Linked DNA regions of Planctomyces sp. SH-PL14. Each later gene encodes a partner of the first gene's protein in a complex. Links are inferred from orthologs where the notes say so. Each region holds a gene or a part of one and is shown in the gene's direction. Other genes may lie near its edges.

The links. Proteins that work in one complex are often made in the same cells at the same time.
Region 2: the proteins of accD (region 1) and VT03_RS27430 are in contact, whole or in part, in a solved structure (PDB 8UXZ), measured with the Escherichia coli proteins. The link is inferred for Planctomyces sp. SH-PL14 from one-to-one orthologs.
Region 3: the proteins of accD (region 1) and accB are in contact, whole or in part, in a solved structure (PDB 8UXZ), measured with the Escherichia coli proteins. The link is inferred for Planctomyces sp. SH-PL14 from one-to-one orthologs.

What each region holds. Positions count from the first base shown.
Region 1 is NZ_CP011270.1:7,693,835-7,701,833, forward strand. Bases 1-2,845 are described here. They hold accD (acetyl-CoA carboxylase, carboxyltransferase subunit beta), read left to right. Parts: upstream 1-903; coding sequence 904-1,788; downstream 1,789-2,845. Other genes in these bases: rpe (ribulose-phosphate 3-epimerase), read left to right, coding at 1-150; VT03_RS29630 (histidine phosphatase family protein), read left to right, coding at 166-789; VT03_RS29640 (PQQ-binding-like beta-propeller repeat protein), read right to left, coding at 2,121-2,845. In the rest of the region: more of VT03_RS29640, read right to left, coding at 2,846-6,896; VT03_RS29645 (Gfo/Idh/MocA family protein), read right to left, coding at 7,434-7,999.
Region 2 is NZ_CP011270.1:7,128,474-7,134,012, forward strand. The notes cover bases 2,577-5,539. They hold VT03_RS27430 (acetyl-CoA carboxylase carboxyltransferase subunit alpha), read left to right. Parts: upstream 2,577-3,543; coding sequence 3,544-4,536; downstream 4,537-5,539. Other genes in these bases: VT03_RS27420 (nucleoside hydrolase), read right to left, coding at 2,577-2,744; VT03_RS27425 (VOC family protein), read right to left, coding at 2,968-3,354; VT03_RS27435 (hypothetical protein), read right to left, coding at 4,615-4,992; VT03_RS27440 (glycosyltransferase family 87 protein), read right to left, coding at 5,383-5,539. Also shown: VT03_RS27410 (glutamate-cysteine ligase family protein), read right to left, coding at 1-1,039; VT03_RS27415 (hypothetical protein), read right to left, coding at 1,241-1,468; more of VT03_RS27420, read right to left, coding at 1,803-2,576. UniProt on the Escherichia coli protein: Component of the acetyl coenzyme A carboxylase (ACC) complex. First, biotin carboxylase catalyzes the carboxylation of biotin on its carrier protein (BCCP) and then the CO(2) group is transferred by the carboxyltransferase to acetyl-CoA to form malonyl-CoA.
Region 3 is NZ_CP011270.1:3,373,802-3,379,192, reverse strand. Bases 2,577-5,391 are described here. They hold accB (acetyl-CoA carboxylase biotin carboxyl carrier protein), read left to right. Parts: upstream 2,577-3,633; coding sequence 3,634-4,149; downstream 4,150-5,391. Other genes in these bases: accC (acetyl-CoA carboxylase biotin carboxylase subunit), read left to right, coding at 4,391-5,391. Outside these bases: transcription termination factor Rho, read right to left, coding at 95-2,188. UniProt on the Escherichia coli protein: This protein is a component of the acetyl coenzyme A carboxylase complex; first, biotin carboxylase catalyzes the carboxylation of the carrier protein and then the transcarboxylase transfers the carboxyl group to form malonyl-CoA.

The sequences.
Region 1 (7,999 bases):
GGGATCGGGACAAAGACCATCGCTTCCGCGGCTGAGGCTGGCGCGGATGTGTTTGTGGCGGGTAGCGCCATTTTCGACCAGCCCGACTACCGCACGGCGATCAACGAGCTCAGGCAACTTGCCGAGCAGGGTCGCCGCGGCGCACATTGAGAGCCTTCGGGTTCCATGTCACAGATTGTGATTCGCCCCGGCGAAACGGATTTCGATGTCCAGCATCGGATTCAAGGGGCCCTCGACCTCCCGCTCACCGAGCGGGGCCGGTCGCAGATTAACGAGATCGTGAATCAGCTTCGCGGCCACGATCTCGACGTCATCTACACCTCTCCTTCCGAGCCGGCCCGCTCTACGGCCGAGGCGGTCGGCGAGATCCTCGATGTCCCCGTTCAGCCGATCCCCGGGCTCTGCAATGCCCATCTGGGATTGTGGCAGGGGATGCTCGTCGACGAGATCCGCCGCAAGCAGCCTCGCGTCTTCAAGCAGTGGGAAGACGAGCCGGAGGCGATCTGCCCTCCCGAAGGGGAGTCGTGCGAGGACGTCTATCAGCGGGTCCATCGGGGCCTCCGGAAGCCGATGCGGCGGGACGAGAGTTTCGCCATTGTCGCTTCGGAGCCGGTGGCGACCGTGATCGTCTCGGTCCTCAAGGGGAAGCAGCCCGAGTTCTGCGGTCCCCATACGGGAGGATGTTCCCGGCAGCTCGTCGAGTTTGTTGACGCGGACGCGGAACGTTCCGATGATCTCCTGACTTCCTCCAACCCGTTTTTGTGGTGGCGGGGCGTGGCACAGCAGTGACCGTCTCGGACGCACGGTGGAGGTCCGGGGTCGAGAGTTCAGGGTGAGAGCTGAGCGCGAAACGCCCTCGGCCCTCGCCTTTTGAACCTGGCTTTTCCCTCCCGGGATCCCGAAATGGATGCGGACGCCGTCAACGCGACCGAGAACGGTCTGCCTCAGTCTCCTCCGGATGCCCCTGCGCCGCTGAAAGAGCCGCGCAAGAAACGTGGCGTTCCCGAGGGGCTGTGGATCCGCTGCGAGCGCTGCCAGGCGCCGAACTTCCGCAAGCACCTCGAGCAGAACCTGAACCTCTGCCTGGAGTGCGGCCATCACTTCTACGTCCCGGCCAAGTTGCGGATCGCGCAGCTGCTGGACGCGGACTCGTTTGAAGAGTGGTTCCCGAACCTCATGCCGGTCGATCCGCTCGGGTTCACGGACAAGAAGGCCTACAAGGTCCGTCTGGTCGAGGAGCAGAAGAAGACGGGGATGAACGACGCGTGCGTCGTCGGCAAGGGGTATATGCGGGGCCGTCCGCTCGTCTTCGGCCTGACCGACTCCTCGTTCATCATGGGGAGCATGGGCTCGGTCGTTGGCGAGAAGCTGACGCGGGCGATCGAAGAGGCGACGAAACAGAAGCTGCCGCTCCTCATCATCAGCGGTTCGGGGGGCGGAGCCCGGATGCACGAGGGGATTTTCTCGCTCATGCAGATGGGGAAGGTTTCGGCGGCGCTGGCCCGTTATCACGAATGCGGCGGGCTCTACATTTCTGTCCTGACGAACCCGACGATGGGTGGTGTGGCCGCCAGTTTCGCTTCGCTGGGGGACATCGTGATCGCTGAGCCGGAGGCGCTGATTGGCTTCGCCGGGCCGCGGGTCATCGAGGCGACGGTCAAGCAGAAGCTTCCCGAGGGCTTCCAGAAGAGCGAGTTCCTGCTGAAGAAGGGCTTTGTCGACCGCATTATTCCTCGTCCGGAGCTCCGGACGGAGATTTCGCGGATCATCGACTACTGCACGCGGTAGATCACCGGGTCCAGGGGCACCCTGGTCAGGGGGTGCAGGGGGCAGAATGCCCCTTGCCCGCCGGAGGCCTAGCCGTCGGGGACTGTCTGAAGGAGCACATGTCCAAGCGGGGACAACGTGCCGGATGCCCCCTCACCAACCCGCGGGGATTGCAAAGCAAGCGGTGTCGATTGAGGGAGTCCTCATAGCCGGGACCACAAAACGGACGTCCGTTGTGTCCCACGGTTCCTCATGGAAGTGCCTCCGGCGGCAAGGGGGCGAGGCCCCCTTGACCCCAGCGGCCGTGGCACGTTGGGTTTGAGCCAACAGAACCGCGTCGGCCAGCATGCGGTTTAAATCTCTCGCGCGGGCTCCGTCTGCGGCGGCGGCCCCTCCTTCGGAACCTCCGGCTTCTTGCGGTTCCTCCGACTCTTCGCCCGCTCCGCGTCCGCCGCGTTCGACGGATCGTACAGACGAATGTCGAACACGTTCATACTGTGCTCGACACTCAGGCGATTGAGCGCCTCCGCCTTCCACTGGTAATACTCCTTGTTCCGCAGCCGCGAGAGCTCCTGCGACTGAATCGTCGTCCCCTTCCGCGTGTCGACGACATCGACCGAAGCGGTCCAGGTCTTCGTATCGAGATCCTTCTCCTCCAGCACCATCAGGAACGGCCAGCGGGCGGGACAGTTGTTGCTCACGATCAGCGCCCGGTACTGCGCCGCGTCCCGCTGCCAGATCTTCCGGCCATCGTGCCCCACCACGAACAGCGGCCCCGTGAACTCCGTCCGCAGGTACGACTCGAAGTGCCGGGCCAGGCTGTAAGCATGGATCTGCCGCCGCCGCGGATCGGACTTGTCGGGCTGCTCCCGGTATCCGGTGTTGCCGTAGGTCCACGTGAAGATCCCGTACCGGTGGCCGTCGTCCCGGACGACGAACCCGTCGAGCTTCGGAATCGCGGCCAGCTCCGTCCGGAAGAGCGTCTCACCGGTCCGGAAATGGACGATCTCGAACGCCCCTTCCGGAGTCAGGAACGCGAGGTTCTCGCCATCCGCGGAGGTCCACTCCGTCCCCGGCGGGAAGGCGCGGTTCCAGACGTCGGCCTTCTTGACGGGATCGAACATCCGGTAGCGGATCCCCTCTTTGCTCACCGCGGCGGCCAGGATGTGCCGTCCCCACTCCGCTCCGCGGCGGCTGCGGACGACGTCCTTGGGGACCGACGCTTCCCCAACCTGCGCCCCGTCGGCGGTCCGGTAGATCTGGAGCAGCGGAGAGAATGGAGCGCACAGGACGACGTATTCCTCGTCCATCAGGATCTCGCACCCTTCCGGGAGCTCGCTTCGCGTCCAGTGCAGCTGGCCGGTTGCCGGGTGGACGCAGAACAGGCGATTGCCACGCTGGTAGCACAGGGAGTCGAACGTCGGCTGGCCGACGTTGCCGCAGTGCCCTGCCCCGGTCGGTCCCGGGACGAGCGGCGCCCGGATCCCTTCCCGCAGCTCTTCGGGCATGATCGATCGTCCGCGGAGCTGGCCGGAGAACTGCGACTGCGGGGTGTCGACGAGCGGCTCGTTGAGGACTGATTCACCGGTTGCGGAGTCGACGACCAGGACCCGGTCGACCGAGACATAGACCACCATCCGGCCGATCGGGGCGACGTACCGAGCTCCGAAGAGCCCGTGCCCCGGCTCCACGCCGGTGGCCGCTCCGAGCTGCGTGTCGAACCCGTAGCGGTCCCGCGCCGTGAGAGTCTGTCCGTCCGACGAGACCGCGAACTGCCATCCGTCGAGCGGCCCGCGGGTCGGCCCCCGGACGAGAACCGGCGTGAACTTCGCGTCGGCCGAGCCTTCGGTCGGGGCGTCGGATTCCATCACCGCCGTTTCCCACTTCGGTCGGAGCACGAGCGCTCCCCCCATCGCGGCGTCCCCCTGCCACTGTTTGAGGAGCTGCTCGCCCGTCGTCTCGCCGCGGACCTTGACCTGAGCCCAGTCCGTTTCGAACCGGTCGAGGAGATCGCTGACCGGCTCCGCCTTCCCCCGCCGCAGCCGGAGCTCCACGAGCCGGGCGGCGGCGACCGCCGCGGACTCGTCGGCCGTCGGCCGGGCCGCGACCTGCCAGAGGAGCTGTTCGAGCTGTCGCTCCGCGCGGAGGTTGCCGTCGGGGATGGGAAGTTCGGAGATCGACCGCGCGAGCTGGGGGCTCAGTCCGCCCCGCTCAAGGGCCGCGAATGCGAGGGAGGCGTCCTTCTGGCGGACCGTTTCGATCCAGGCGCGGGCCGATTCCCTCAGCTCGGCGGCATTCGCGGCCGACGAGAGAAGCCGTTCGATCCGTCCGCGGATCCACCGCTCATTGGAGACCGACAGGTTCGCTTCCAGCTCTTGGGAGCCCGGGGCAAACGGGATCTGCAGGTACTCGTCGAGAGCCTCCGCCGTCCGTCCCGCTTTCTCGAGCCCCTCGGCGCTCGCCAGGTGGAGCCAGAACTTCTGCTCGGGATCCTGCGCCAGTTTGCGGATCTCCTCCACGTGGACCTGGCCGCGGGCGTAGTCCATTCTCAGGACCGCCAGGAGCGACTGGACGAGGAGGCGGCGGGTCGCGGCGGAATCCCGGGCTTCGAGCGCCGTCCGGAGATCCTGCTGTCCTTCGGAGCTGCTCCCTTCGTGGAGCCGCAGCGTTCCGCGGTCGGAGAGGGCGTCGGGATCGCGGGGGTTCTTGGCGAGGGTGGCCTCGATCTCCTGCCGCGCGCGGTCGAGCGCGGGGAGGCCGCAGACGCGCGTTGCCGTCTGGAGAATGATCTGCCCGTTCCCGGCCGCGAGGTTGGTCGACCGGACCCCGTCCGGCAGTGCGGACTGGGCGAGGATCTGCCCGTTCCGGAGGTCGATCGTGGCGAGTTCCCCCTGGGCGAGGGGGAGCGTGAGCCGCCCGTCCTGGCGGAAGCCGCGACCGGAGACGCCGGGGGCGTCGAGGGAGCACCGCCACAGGAGTTTCCATGACGCGATCTCGCGGGCCTCCACGGCCCGCTGTTCCACCACGATCACCCGGTCCGGCTCGGCGGCGGCGATGTAGAGCCCTTCCCCGCGCTCCCGCGGAGGCCAGAGCGGGGTGCCGGTTTCGAGATCGAGGGCGTGGAGGCGGTTGTCGTCGTTGGGGGTCAGGAGCACGGTCCGGCCGGCGATTGTCGGGAGCGAGTCCCACCAACCGATCTCCCGCATCTGGTCCTGTACGACCATGTCTTCGCCGTTATGGCCGGCGTTGATCTGCTGCATGAACATCAGATTGCGGTTGGGCTGCGGATCGGCCGGCCGGTAGCGGTGCGACCAGACGACGCTGCGGAGCGTCGGATCGACCGCGGTGACGACGCCGTCCGCGAGCTCGCAGACGAGGAGCCCCTTGTCGAGGACCGGCATCAGCCCCCCCATCCGCCGGGGGACGTTGTCGAGCAGCGACGCGTTGGTCGTCGGGTTCAGCAGGGGGAGCGACCACAGGACTTCGCCGTGCGCGGCGGCGGGATCGGGCGAAAGGGCGAACAGTTTCACCTGGCCCCGGTCCTCGCCCAGGACATACAGGACGTCGTCCGCCGGCAGCGGCGGCCCCAGGAAGTAGACTCCCGGCAGGCCCACCGGAAGATCATCGGCTGGGGTCGGCTGGTCGCGGGGGCCGGGCGGGAAGTCGGCGAGCCCTCCGACGGAGGGGCGGCCTCCCATGCTCCAGCGGATCGTCCCTTCCGTCGCGATGTCGAAGGCGACGAGGCGGTTGTCGGACCGGGGGGGCGGGGCGTTGCGGGCGACCATCGGACCGAAGGGAAGCGTCCGCGGCGAGACCATCATCCCCGTGTCGACGATGGCGTAGACGCGGCGTCCGTCGGAGGAGAGGTTTGCGGCGGTGCGGTTGACCCACGCCCGTTGGGAGAGGAATGCGTCGAGCAGCCGGCTGGGAATCAGCGAGCCGTCGGTCTTGGTGTTGAGGCGGTTCAGTGTCTGGAACGTGCCGTCGACCTCGACGGTGGTCCAGCGGAACGCGCCGGTCCGGGCGTCGAAGGCCTTGAGCGAGGCGGGCCCGGAGACGATCACCGTCCCGCCGACGACGAGCGGCATTCCGGCGGGGGCCAGCGGCTGCTTGAGGAGGTTCTGCGCGACGAACTTCTCTTCCAGCCCCTTGAGCTTGTCCTGCACGGACTTGACGTTGGCCAGGATGCCGGGCTCGGTGGGGAAGATCGGATCGATGTCGAAACCGTCGATCAGCGTTCCGGCCCACGCGCCGCGGGCGATCGGCGAAGCGGGCATCGCGCGGGTCGGCCCGGAGGCGGAGCCGCGGGGGAGGCGCCATTCCTGTACGGCCGATTCCAGGGGCGCGCGCGGGGCGACGCCGGTCACCTGGGTGAGCCAGCGCGGGGCGTCCCCTGCCCCGTCGAAGAGGGGCCCCTGGCGGCCGAGGGCCGAGACCGGAGCGGGGTGGGCGGCTTTCAGGCGGGCGAGGACGTTGGCGGCGGCGAGTTCGTCGCCGGAGGCTCGCCAGAACTGGGCGGCGGAGAGGGCGAGGTCGGGGCGGTCGGGAAGGCGCTGGCGGCGGGCGAGGTGTCCATCGAGGACACGGGCGGCGCGGTCGAACTCACCCTGGTCGGCGAGGGCGTTGGCGAGGCCAGCGAGGGCGGCTTCGCCGGTGGAGGTCCAGCCGAACCGGCGGACGACTTCGGCGAGGCCGGCGACGCTTCGATCGGTGAGGGCCTGATCGAAGAGCTTGCGGGCTTCGGGATTGAACTGGCGGTCGTAGACGGCGCGGAATTCGGCGGGGGAGCGGGCGAGGAGTTCGTCGATCCGGGCCCGCATTCCTTTGTCGACGCGGTAGTCGGCGAGGAGGAAGTAGTCGTAGGGTTGGTCGAGGAGTTCCTGGAGGGATTCGGCGGCCTTGGCGTATCCGTCGGCTCCGCTGGCGAGGGCGGCTTCGACTTCGAGGAGCAGCGATTGCGCGCGGTAGTCGCGCGGCATTTGCTGGGCGTGGATGACTTCGGGGCTGGCGGCGGGTTCGGCCTGGGGGAAGTTGAACTGGGCCGGCAGAGTGCTGGGGAGGAGCAGGAGGAGGGTCAGCGCGGTGGCTGTTCTCCACCTGTTCAGTCCCTGAAGCCGGCATCCTGTCATGAGAGTCTCCAACGCGATCTCTGGTTGGAAAAACCGGAGGATCTAGCGAAGCGATCGGCGCAGTTTCAAGAATACTGGTTGGTGATGCGGCGGGTCTACGGAGAGTGGCGTGAGGGAAGGAAAGCGTTGTTGAACCGGGTCCAGGGGCACCCTGGTGGGGAGTGCAGAGGGGCAACGCCCCTTTGCCCGCCGGAGGCTTGGCCGTCGGGAGATGTCTGAAGGAGATCGTGTCCAGACGCGGACAACGTGCCGGATGCCCCTCACCAACCTGCGGAGATTGCAAAGCCAGCTGTGTGATGTGAGGGAGTCCTCAACGCTGGTCCCACAAGGGGGACGTCCGTTGTGTCCCACGGTTCCTCATGGAAGTGCCTCCGGCGGCAAGGGGGCGGGGCCCCCTTGACCCCAGGCTGCCGTCGCACGTTGGGTTTGAGCTATGGGAGTCGTGCCGGCACGCAGGTTGTTCGAGCGGCAATGAAAAGACCCCTCGGCGAATGTTCGCCGAGGGGTCGAAGGATTCATCGCGATGAAGCGACCCGCTTACGCCTTCACGCCCGGCATCGCCACCGGAGCGACCGGGAGATCCGTCCAGGCATATTCCGACGGGCCCAGCTTCGTCTCCGACTTGAGCAGGTCCTCCCAGGTGATCCGCTTGCCCGTGTAAGCAGCTTCGCGGCCCAGGATCGTCATCAGCGTGCTGTTGACCATGTACGCGCCATTGTTGATCGGCTCACCCTTCCGGATCGCCGCGAACAACGCGTTGTGCTCCAGCTGATACATATCGCCGCCGAGCTTGTCCGAGCTCCACGGCTTCTCCCCTTCGATCCGGGCCTTGTCGCTCTGGATGTGGCAGAGTCCCTTGGTCCCATAGATCGTGTCGGAGACGTCCGGATAGCACCCGGCCTGCTGACGGCACCGGCCAAACCCGCGAACGCCGTCGTCGTACTCGTATTCGACCGCGAAGTGGTCGTAGATGTGGCCGTACGCGGCATCGGTCCGGGTCTGACGACCCCCGGTCGCCGAGGCGGCAATCGGAGCCTTGTCGCCGACGGCCCAAGCCATCTTGTCGACGCTGTGGATCGCCTGCTCGGAGAGGTGATCCCCCG
Region 2 (5,539 bases), 560 kb from region 1 along the record:
GCCAGAGCTCCGCGGCGGTGATCGACCGGACGTCCCGGACGCCAAACTGCGCCAGGTACTCAGAATCGTCGACCTCGGCCACCTCCGCCTCGCGGATCGTCCGCAACAGGATCCGCTCAAGCGGATCAACGCCGATCGCCTGCTGCCGTGCGAGGGGAGTCCACTCCTCAGAGACGAGCCGCTTCAGAACATCGATGACAATTCGCGCCACCGCCAGGTCGACCGCCGGCGACTCCTGCAGATCGAGGACGCGAATCTCGATCGCCCCCCGGCTGAAACGGGCAATCGCGCCGCGGGCGTTCAGGAACTCTTGCTGAAGAACCCCGTCGGCATCGTACGGCGCAATGTCCCGGAACATCGGTTCGAAAATCAGCCGGCGATACTCCGCCTCGCTGTAGACAGGCTCGGGGATAACGCGGCCGGTCACGGACGCGATCCGGCGGGAGTTTGTCCGGTAGACCTCAAGTCGGTTGTCGAGGATTCCCGTGACGCGGCCGTCCACCATCGGCGAACTGGCGGCGAGGGCCGGGAGGATCGGAAGGATGAGCCGGATCGCCGCGTGGAGCCGGCCGAACTCCGCGTCGTCCGCGAAGGGAAGGTTGATGTGCATGCTCTGCAGGTTGGCCCACCCGTGCCCCCGGCAGTCGAAAATCCGGTTGAACGTCTCATAGATGACGTGGTTGTCGTGCGGCCAGAGCTCCATTTCCTTCCCGGGATTCATCCACGGGTGCATGGCCGTCGGCAGCAACCGTGCTCCCAGCGGCTTCGCCAGGGCCTCGATCCGGTCGACGTGGGACTGCATCGCCCCCGCCAGCCCGTCGAGATTCGCCCGCGGCTCGCTCGTCTTGAGCTCGATCACGTGGCGCACGAGTTCGTTCGACCACGTGATGTCCGGGAATTCGACGTCCGAGGTGATCTCTCCCCCCGCCTGGGCGGAGAGGACGGCGTCGGCGATCGGGCGGACGTCGAGCGTGTCCGCCGCCACCAGCATGTATTCGAGCTCGATCCCAAACGCTTCAAACAGTCGCAGCCGGGCCATGACACTTCCGTGCGCGGAACTCCTGAAAAACCAGTCCCGCACGATACCGCAAAGCCCCGAATTGACCAATCCGGCCTCGGCGGCGGGGCGGGGGAGGAGCAGAGGTACGGCCCGCAAAACGAAAATCCCGGCGGAACCGCGTTCTCAACGAAGAACGCGGTTCCGCCGGGACTGTGAAGTCGCCGTGGAGCGGGAAAAATGTCAGTTCATGCTTTCGGCGTCGGTCTGCTGGCTGCTCCAGACATTGAACGCTTCGTAAAGGTCTGAGGAGACATAGACACGCTCGTCGAAGCCGACCATCAGGTTGATCGCCAGTCCCGGGATCGCCGAACGGATCTCACGGATCACGCTCAGAGGGGCGGTCATGGTGTTCGACTGAAGTTCGGCGTCCTCGACGAACTCGACATTAAAGAAGTCGGGAACCAGCATCTCGGCCGCCTTTCCGTCACAACTGCCAATGGCTCAGGGGTGGTGTGCGGGGGCCATCTTCGGGGGGGCAGGCAGCGACTTCAATTCTTCTGCTCTCGCTGGAGAAGAATTCGAGAATCTCCGGCGCACGCACACCACTTGGCTGAAATGTGCCAGTCGCAACCTCTGGAAAGAGTGACAACGAGCTTGCCGGGAGGGGGCTTTGTAGCGATCGCGCAGGCCGGCGGAATGGCGGAAGGGATGCGCGGCCCAAGTGGAGGAGCCGACCCATTGAGCGCGGAGCAGCGGGAAGGAAAGCGGCCTCCCGAAGCCGGGGATTCGCGGAAGGGCCGTCTCAGGAGCGGATCAGCCGAGCGATGTAGTCGAGGACCGCCTCCGTCTCGACGGCGGTCGCATGGCTGATGTTCGCCTCGCGGGGTCCGGAGCGGCGGCGGTCGAAGACCGTCATCCCCCGCGTCAGTTCCCCATGCAGCTCGACATCGACGATCCCGTCTTCCTTTTCGAAGATCTCGGGATGCCGAACTGCCGCCAGGGCGACGACTTCCGGCAACAGAAGCCCTTCCAGTCCCAGGTGCTGGCGGCTGGCCCGCAGGCCGAAGGGAATGAGCTGCTCAAGCAGCCCGTTGAGGCGGTTTCCCCGCGACTTCAGGCGTTCGAACTGGTCGAACGAGAGGGTCATCTGCCGCGACACTTCGAGCGGAATCAGGAGCTTGCTGGAGAGAACCCCCAGCACCGATCGGGCCGCCTCGGGATCCGCGCCGACGTTGAACTCGACCGCCGCGTGCAGGTCGCCCAGGCCCACGGCCGAGCCCCCGAGGCAGACGAAGCCGCTGAGCTGCTGGAGGAATTCCGGGAAGAGCTCGACCGCCCGCTGGATGTTGGTGAGGGGCCCCAACGTCAGGAGAACGCACTCGCCGGGCGCCCCCTTGACGCAGTCGATGAGGACCTTGGCCGCCTCATGCTTCTGGTGGTGTTCCACATCGACCGTGGCACAATCCCCCAGGCCGTTGGCCCCATGCAGCAGCTGCGGATTGGGAAAATGCTGGTCGCCGCGGCCGATCTTGCGGGGGCCTTCGCCGTGGCCGAACCGGGGCCAGCGGGGGGGATCGAGATGCGAAATCACCGTCAGGATGTTCCGGCAGGCGATATCCCCGGCGACGCAGCCCGCCGTTCCGGTGATGGCCAGGACCTCCAGGTCCGGATCGACCACTGCCAGGGCAATGGCCAGCGCGTCCCCGATTCCCGGGTCGGCATCGATCAGCAATTTCTGAGGCAATGTTCACCTGCTGGGTCGGAAGGGAACGTCGGGCCTGCGATTTCATCCTAGGAGCCCGAGAGCGGCAGTTCAATTTGTTTGTTGCGACCCGTCGCGAAAAGGCCTTTGCAGGGAAGCGGTTAGGGCACAGTCCTTCGTGACCGCCGGGCCGCGTGCCGTCTTAGGGGGCGGGAAAAGGGCGCGGGAGGCTTCCGTCGGGCTCCGCTGAGGCCGCGGCCGCGGTTCAGACCATCGGCTCCGATCGCTTCACCAGCTGGAGGCAGACCCCCCAGGGATCCCGCAGCATCGCCAGGCGGTCGCCGTTGGAGGCGGACTCCGGTCCGCTGACGAGCGTGGCCCCGGCAGCGGTCAGGCGCTTCACGTCCCCCTCGACGTCCTTCGAGACGAAGGCGAAGTGCAGGGCCGGCGGAGCGATGCCCGGGAGGTCGAGGCTCGCCGCGTCGGTGTTCCCGTAGAGTTCGAGCATCACCTTGCCGCTGTCGTCCGCCAGGAAGTGACCCCAGGGACGCTCCATGAACCGCCGCTTGACCGTGAATCCCAGGTGATCGACATACCACCGCGCCATCGCCAGCGGATCGGGAACGTTCAGGGCGACGTGTTCGATTTTCACGGAAACCTCGATGTCGAAAAGGGACGGCGGCCGGCTCCGGCCGGGGCCGCGGCGCCGAAGTGTAGGCCAATCGGCCGGTTCGGGCAGCCGACCGCCGCCGCTTCCTGCCGCCCGGAACCGCTTTACACGCGGCGACGGATTGGCCACGATTCGCTGTTTCGCGTGTTTTCCAAGTTCCGGCAGCCGTTCATGTCCCTCCCCATTCCTCTCCCGTTCGAGCGTCCGATCTTCGATCTGGAGACGCAGCTCGAGCGACTGGAGTCCCAGGCGAATCCCTCCGAAACCACCCGCGACGCCATCCGGCAGATGCGGGTCGAGATCGCCCGCCTCAAGCGGGAGGTGTTCGACAACCTGAATCCGTGGGAAGTGGTCCAGCTCTCACGGCACGACATGCGGCCCAAGGCGTCGGACTACATCGAGCTTGTGTTCGACGAGTTCGTCGAGCTCCACGGCGACCGGGCCTTCAGCGACGACCGGGCCATCCTGACCGGCTTCGCCAAGCTCGACGACACACGGGTCATGCTCATCGCCCAGCAGAAGGGGCGGAACCTCAAGGAGCGGGTCGAACACAATTACGGGATGGCCCACCCCGAAGGCTACCGCAAGGCCCTCTCGAAAATGCAGATGGCGGCCAAGTACGGGCTGCCGATCATCTGCCTCATCGACACCGCCGGCGCCTATCCGGGGATCGGGGCCGAGGAACGGGGGCAGGCGTACCAGATCGCCTACAACCTGCGGGAAATGTCCCGCGTCGCGACGCCGATCGTCTGCGTCGTGATCGGGGAAGGGGGATCGGGCGGGGCGCTCGGGATCGGTATCGGCGATCACGTCGCGATGCTCCAGTTCTCGTACTACTCCGTCATCAGCCCCGAGGGCTGCGCAAGCATTCTCTGGAAGCATCAGCGGTTTGCGGACAAGGCGGCCCACGCCCTGCGGTTCACGGGCAAGGACCTGCTGTCGTTCGGCATCATTGACGAAGTGATTCCCGAGCCGCTCGGCGGCGCTCATCGCGACCATCGCCGGACCGCCGCGAACCTCAAGGCGTCGTTGAACGTCGCCCTCAAGTCCCTCTCGCAGATGGACAAGACCCAGCTCCTCGATCATCGCTACGGAAAGTTCCGCAAGATCGGGGCATTCGAAGAGAAGAGCGTGGAAGCGGTCGCCGAAGCGGCGGCGACATAGAGCCCGAGAGCGTTCGTGTCGGATCCCTTGACCCGGACGGGCGTCGATGCGAGGGATCCATCGCACCGACGCGCCCGACTACCGCAGCTTGATGTCGTCGAACCGGCTCTGCATCGCCGACGGCGCCGAAGACCAGAACCGCGGGCGGGCGGGAATCGTGCTCGGCGCGGAGGCGGCCGGCCGCGGCCGGGCCGACATCCAGGCGGACGCTTCTCCGCCCCCCTGGTAGCTCGCCAGGTTCGGGTCGATCAGCAGGGTGATCGGCCGTTCGCTCGCGTTCACGAACGAGTTCGAGGCGGAGCGGGTCGTCGAAACCGCCGCAGTCACGGCGACGCTGGACTCGGCGTTGTACGAGACCTGACGGTACCGGGCCGGCGCTTCGGCGGATGCGGCGTGCGCGACGCCGAGGGTCAGGATCAGGGTGGCGATCGTCTTGGGAAGGATGTTGGTCGACATGACACTGAGCTCCTCACATTCGGCCGCGTGATCAACTGAGCGTTGCGGCCGCCATCGATTACGGTCCCGCGTTCTTCGAGGATCACGGGACTGACTGACGTGGCGAAGGAAAAGCAGCCGGCGTGCCATGCGGGGGCGAAGGAATCGAGCGAAGGGGCGGGTGGCAATCTTTGCCGACTGTGACGGACGGCCCGCAACCGCCCCGGCCAACCGTGCCGAAGGGAGCGCCTCGGCGATCCGAATTCGATGTCGATTTGACGACGGCCTGTCGCGGCTGGATTGAAGGGATTTCCCAGGCCGTTTCAAGACGTCGACGGGGGCTGGGCGCCAGGGCAGGGGAGTGTGTGCGGCAGGCGGCGTTCACGCTCGAATCGAGGATGGCCGGCCTACTCAGTTCGTCGGCCCGCGCCGCCGCTCCAGCAGCACGTGCGACTCCGACTCCCAGACGGGGACGAGGTCGCCGCTCTGGATCGCAAGCTCGATGGCCGCCAGCAGCGGAGCCATCCGCTCGAACCACTCGGCATCGCGATCCGGGCCGATCGGGATC
Region 3 (5,391 bases), 4.3 Mb from region 1 along the record:
AAAAAAAGTCCCCCGGATGAAAACATCCGGAGGACTCAAATCTCACTTCGCCGAACCCAGTCGTCCATCACGACTTTAGGCCGTGAACTGACTCCTAGAGAATGTTCTTCAGCCGCTCGAGGAACTCCTTGTTCGACGGGAACTTCGCCAGCGTGCGGCTGAGCTGCTCCATCGCCTCGACCGGGTTCATATTGATCAGGCTCCGACGGAGCATCGTCACCCCGTCATACACCTCGGGCGAGAGGAGCTTCTCCTCACGGCGGGTGCCGGACTTCGTGATGTCGATCGCGGGCCAGATGCGGCGGTCGGCCAGGTCGCGGCTCAGCACCATTTCCATGTTGCCGGTCCCCTTGAACTCCTGGAAGATCGCGTCGTCCATCTTGCTTCCCGTGTCGACAAGACACGTTCCACAGACGGTCAGCGAGCCGCCTTCTTCGAACCGCCGGGCGGTACCGAACATCTTGCGGGGGATTTCCATCGCCCGGACGTCGAGACCACCGGTCTGGATCTTCGCATCGCGGCCGCCGCCGACCCACTTGTTGAAGGCGCGGGCGGTCCGGGTGATGCTGTCCAGCAGGATGAAGCAGTCCTTGCCCGACTCCGCGATCCGCTTGCCGCGTTCGACGATGAGCTGACTGATCCGGACGTGGCTCTCGATGTCGCGGTCCATCGAGGACGCGATGATCTCGCCCCGAACCGTCTTCTTCATCTCGGTCACTTCCTCGGGCCGCTCGTCGATGAGCAGCACGATGAGGTGAATCTCGGGATGGTTCTTCGAGACCGAGTTGGCGATGTCCTGAAGGAGCATCGTCTTACCGCTGCGGGGCGGAGCGACGATCAGCGCCCGCTGCCCCTTGCCGATCGGACAGAGCAGGTCCATGACCCGCATGCTGATCGGCGTCGACCCGCTCTCGAGCTTGATCAGCTCGAACGGATTGATGGCGGTCAAGGTGTCGAAGTGCTTGAGGGCCTCGTAGTCCTCGACCGGCTTGCCGTCGATCGACTCGATCGAAAGCAGACGCGGTCCCTGGCCACGGCTTCCCGGTCCGACTTCACCCTTCAGCAGAATCCCCTCGCGGAGATGATGCCGCTCGACGAACGAGCTGGAGACGAAGGCGTCGGTCTCACGGGCGCCGAAATCGTTCGACGCGTCGCGGAGGAAGCCGTATCCCTTGGGATGGAGTTCGAGGACCCCTTCCAGAGTCCCGGTCTGCACCGCACCCATATCGACTGGAGGCGCGTTCCGCTGGTACTTGGCGGTCGGCATGCCACCGCGGTTGGGAGGACGACGGGCGCCGTATTGCTGCTGCTGCGGACGGTCGTTGTAACGGTTCCCGCCGGGGCCGCCCGGTCCACGGTCCTGCTGGTAGCGTCCACCGCCGCCCCCTTGAGGTCCGCGGTCGTAGCGTCCCTGGTAGCCACCGCCTCCGCCACCCTGCTGGAAGTTGCCGCGATCGCGGAAATTCCGCTGCGGCATTCCGCCTCCGCCCCCTCCGCCGCCCGGACCGCGATCCATCGGACCTTCGGAACGAGGCGCAGGAGCGGCCGGAGCGGCTCCCCCTTCGGGAGCCCCTTCACCAGCGGCGCCCTTCTTTTTGCGACGACGGCGACGGCGCTTCTTCTTGCGGCCGGGATCGCCTTCTTCGCCCCCTTCGCCGGAGCCTTGAGCGGTTTCTCCTTCGTCTTCGAAATCTCCGTCTTCGAATTCGTCCGCCTCATCGTCGTCATCGCGACCGTACGAGGCGTAGGTGTTCTCTTTCACGACCACCGGCGGAGCCGGCTTGGAGGCCGCGGCCCGCATGGGGGACGGAGCGGGAGTCGGCTCGGGGACATCGACCCCGGCGCCGAAGTCATCGTCCGCTTCGACCGGGGCGGCCTTGCCGCGGGGAGCCGGAGCTTCTTCGGCCTCGGCTTCGGCGGCCTTGGTGGAGCGGCGCTTCTTGGGAGCGGCGGCCTTGGCCTTGGCGGGAGCGCGGCGTTTCTTGGGGGCTTCTTCGGCGACCGCTTCTTCTTCGGCCGGCTCTTCATCGCCGAAGTCGGCGTCGGCCGATTCTTCGTAGTCGAAGCCGAGAGCGACATCGTCCTGCTCCGGGATCGACTCCACCGGCTCCGCCTTCTTGCGGGTGGTGCGGCGGGGAGTGGTCGACCGGCTGCTGCCGGACGTAGAACGTGAGCGATTGGTGGGCATGGAAAGTTCCAGAGAGATCACTTCAAACAGTCATCAGCGAGCGGACTGTTCGGGCAATGCCATTCCTTGAGTGATGGACAAAGACATAAGACCGCATCGAAGCGGAGTCCAGATTGGCCGACATGGACAGACGGTCCGGAGCATTGGAAGTCGCCCAACCCTGGGAAGCGGATCGATGCCATCCGCATTCGACCCGCAGGCGACAGCCACATCTCCGGACAGACTCGCAGCACAATGACCGAAATCTCGCAACTCGACGCCACAGGGAGGTCCGGCGATTCTGCAGGAGAACCACTCCTGCCATGGGAACCTGCCGGGGAGAAACCATTGAGGGTTCGCGAAACCGCAAACACACTCGCTCAGGAGACGTTCTGCTCAACTGGAATCGACTGAGAAGGATGTCGAATCGCCGTTCTGACAGAAGTCCCACTCGAACCGCAGCAACCTCATCGCCTGCTGCGAAGCTTGACACTTGTGCAACCAACGGGCCGCACATCAAAAAAACGACTCGGAGCCGGCCAACGCTGACCGGATCCAGGCACGCAAGCCTCCTCGTCTCCTCCTCACGACCGGGCCATAAGCCCCGACCTCGGGGACCGAGGCGTGAGGAGACTCGACGCCTCCCAGGAACTCAAGACTCTTCAAAACACACGGGACTGATCCCGAAAATGATCCAGGAGGGATCCGTGTGGTTTTTGGGTCCGCAAGGACCGTAGAGCTTTGAATCGCGTTGGGAAACTACGAGCGAATTCGTAAGCCGGTTCGCCAAACCCGTGTGCAGGAGACCAGAGTCGTAATCCCGCAGCTTTCCGTGCCACCAGAAAGAAGGTCTTCACGAACCTCGTGCGACTCAAATCGTACTCCCCTCGGGGAAACTGTCAATTCAAATCGCATCTGGAATATCGGTTGCGAGGCGCCCCTCCGTCAAGGGGAAAGTTCGAGCTTCCATCTATCACGATGAACGGTCCCCGAGCATGGTTTCTGCTTGGAAAACGCCCACCCAGGGTTTCTCCGGGCGTGTGTCCAAGGTCAGGAGGCGGAGCTGACTCGCGCCGATCGATGTCGGAAGTTGAGATCAGCAAGGGATGACATTTTCTCAAGGAAGTCGCCTCTTTGCGGCCCGTCTCGTCGACTCTTCTCTCCCTGGGCAATGACGACCGACTGCGGAAATTGCTTCTCTCCTTATGACGGGGCTCTTTCGCTGCGGCGTGGCGGACGTGAGACGTTCCAGCCCCCGCCGGCCAGGACGTCGGTTGCTGGAACTTCTCCGCCACTATATTTTTCCAGCTTCGCGCTCCGCTCCGACCAGGGGTCGGCTCGCGAAGCGGCCGAGATGTTTGAGACGAGACTCCCAGAGTCTCCCGCAAACCGCTCCTCCGCGACCCCGTCAGCCGATGACCCGATCTCGCTCCGCGACCTGAGCGAAGTTCCCACTAGAGACCACGATGGCCCAGTCCAGTGAGACGTTCGATCTCGACAAACTGCAGCAGCTGATCGAGCTGATGGAGAAGCACGACCTTCGCGAAGTCCGCCTTCGCCGGGGCGACCAGCAGTGGCTCCTCCGCCGCGGCACCAAGGAACTCGTGCCCGCCGTGCCGATGCACCCGATGGCCGGCTACCCGTCGATCCCGCTTCCGGCCGCTCCCATGGCTCACGCCGCGCCGGCTCCGGTCGCTGCGGCTCCCGCGGCCGCCGCTCCCGCCGCCCCGGCGGCTGACGTCGGAACGCCGGTCAAGAGCCCGATGGTCGGGTCGTTCTACGCGTCGCCGCAGCCGGGCGAGCCCGCCTTCGTCAAGGTGGGGGACAAGGTCAAGGCGGATACGACCGTCTGCCTCGTCGAGGCGATGAAGTTCTTCAACCCGATCAAGGCGGACGTTGCCGGAACGATCACCAAGATCCTGGCCAAGGACGGGGACGCCGTGGAATTCGGCCAGACCCTGTTCCTGGTGAAGGCGGACTGACCCGCCGCCGTCCGGTCCCGGGCCCGTCCCCTCTCTCCCTCGCGGAGAGAGGACTTGCGCGGCCCGAACGTCCGCTGCGCGACCCCGGCGGCCTTTCACGCAGCCCACCGACACGCAGCACTTCGAGTTTCAGGGAGGAGGCAGGCCGGACATCGCTTCGCGGAGCCGCTGGACGTCGATCGACGCGGCTCCTCCCGCTTCCGGCCTTCCCCTTCAGTCTCCAGCCTTCGGCCTCTCCTTCATGTTCAATCGCATCCTGATCGCCAACCGCGGGGAAATCGCTCTGCGGGTCATGCGGGCCTGCAAGGAACTCGGCATCCAGACCGTCGCCGTCTTCAGCGAGGCGGACCGCGGGGCCCACTACCTGAGCATGGCGGACGAGGCGTTCTGCATCGGCCCCGCGCAGGCGAGCGAGAGCTACCTGCGGGTCGACCGGATCATCAGCGCCGCCGAAGTCGGCAACGTCGACGCGATCCACCCCGGATATGGCTTCCTCTCGGAGAACTACCTCTTCGCCGAGCAGTGCCGGGCGGCCAACATCGAGTTCATCGGCCCGCCGCACGACGCGATGCACGCCCTCGGTGACAAGGTCGCGGCCCGCCGCATCGCCCGGAAGGCGAAGGTCCCGACCGTTCCCGGCAGCGAAGGGCTCGTCGAGAGCGAAGAGGAAGCGGTCCGGGTCGCGAAGGAAATCGGCTACCCGGTCCTGATCAAGGCGACAGCCGGCGGCGGGGGCAAAGGCATCCGCCCCGCCATGGACGAGAAGATGCTCCGCGTCGAGCTGAAGGCCGCGGCCAACGAGGCCGAGAAGGCGTTCAAGAACGGCGGGGTCTACATCGAGAAGTTCGTCCAGAAGCCGCGGCACGTCGAAGTCCAGCTCATCGGCGACCAGCACGGCAATGTGCTGCACCTGTGGGAACGCGACTGCACGATGCAGCGGAAGCACCAGAAGCTGATTGAAGAGAGCCCGGCGCCGAACCTGCCGCAGAAGATTCGCGAGCAGCTCTGCGAAGCGGCCGTCCGGCTGGCGAAGACCGCCGGCTACTACAACGCCGGAACGTGCGAGTTCATCGTCGATCAGGAGAACAACTTCTACTTCATCGAGGTCAACGCCCGGATCCAGGTCGAGCACCCGGTGACGGAGCAGGTGACCGGGATCGACCTGATCAAGTCGCAGATCCTCGTCGCGGCGGGCGAGAAGCTGCCGATGAAGCAGAGGGAGATCGGGCAGTACGGCCACGC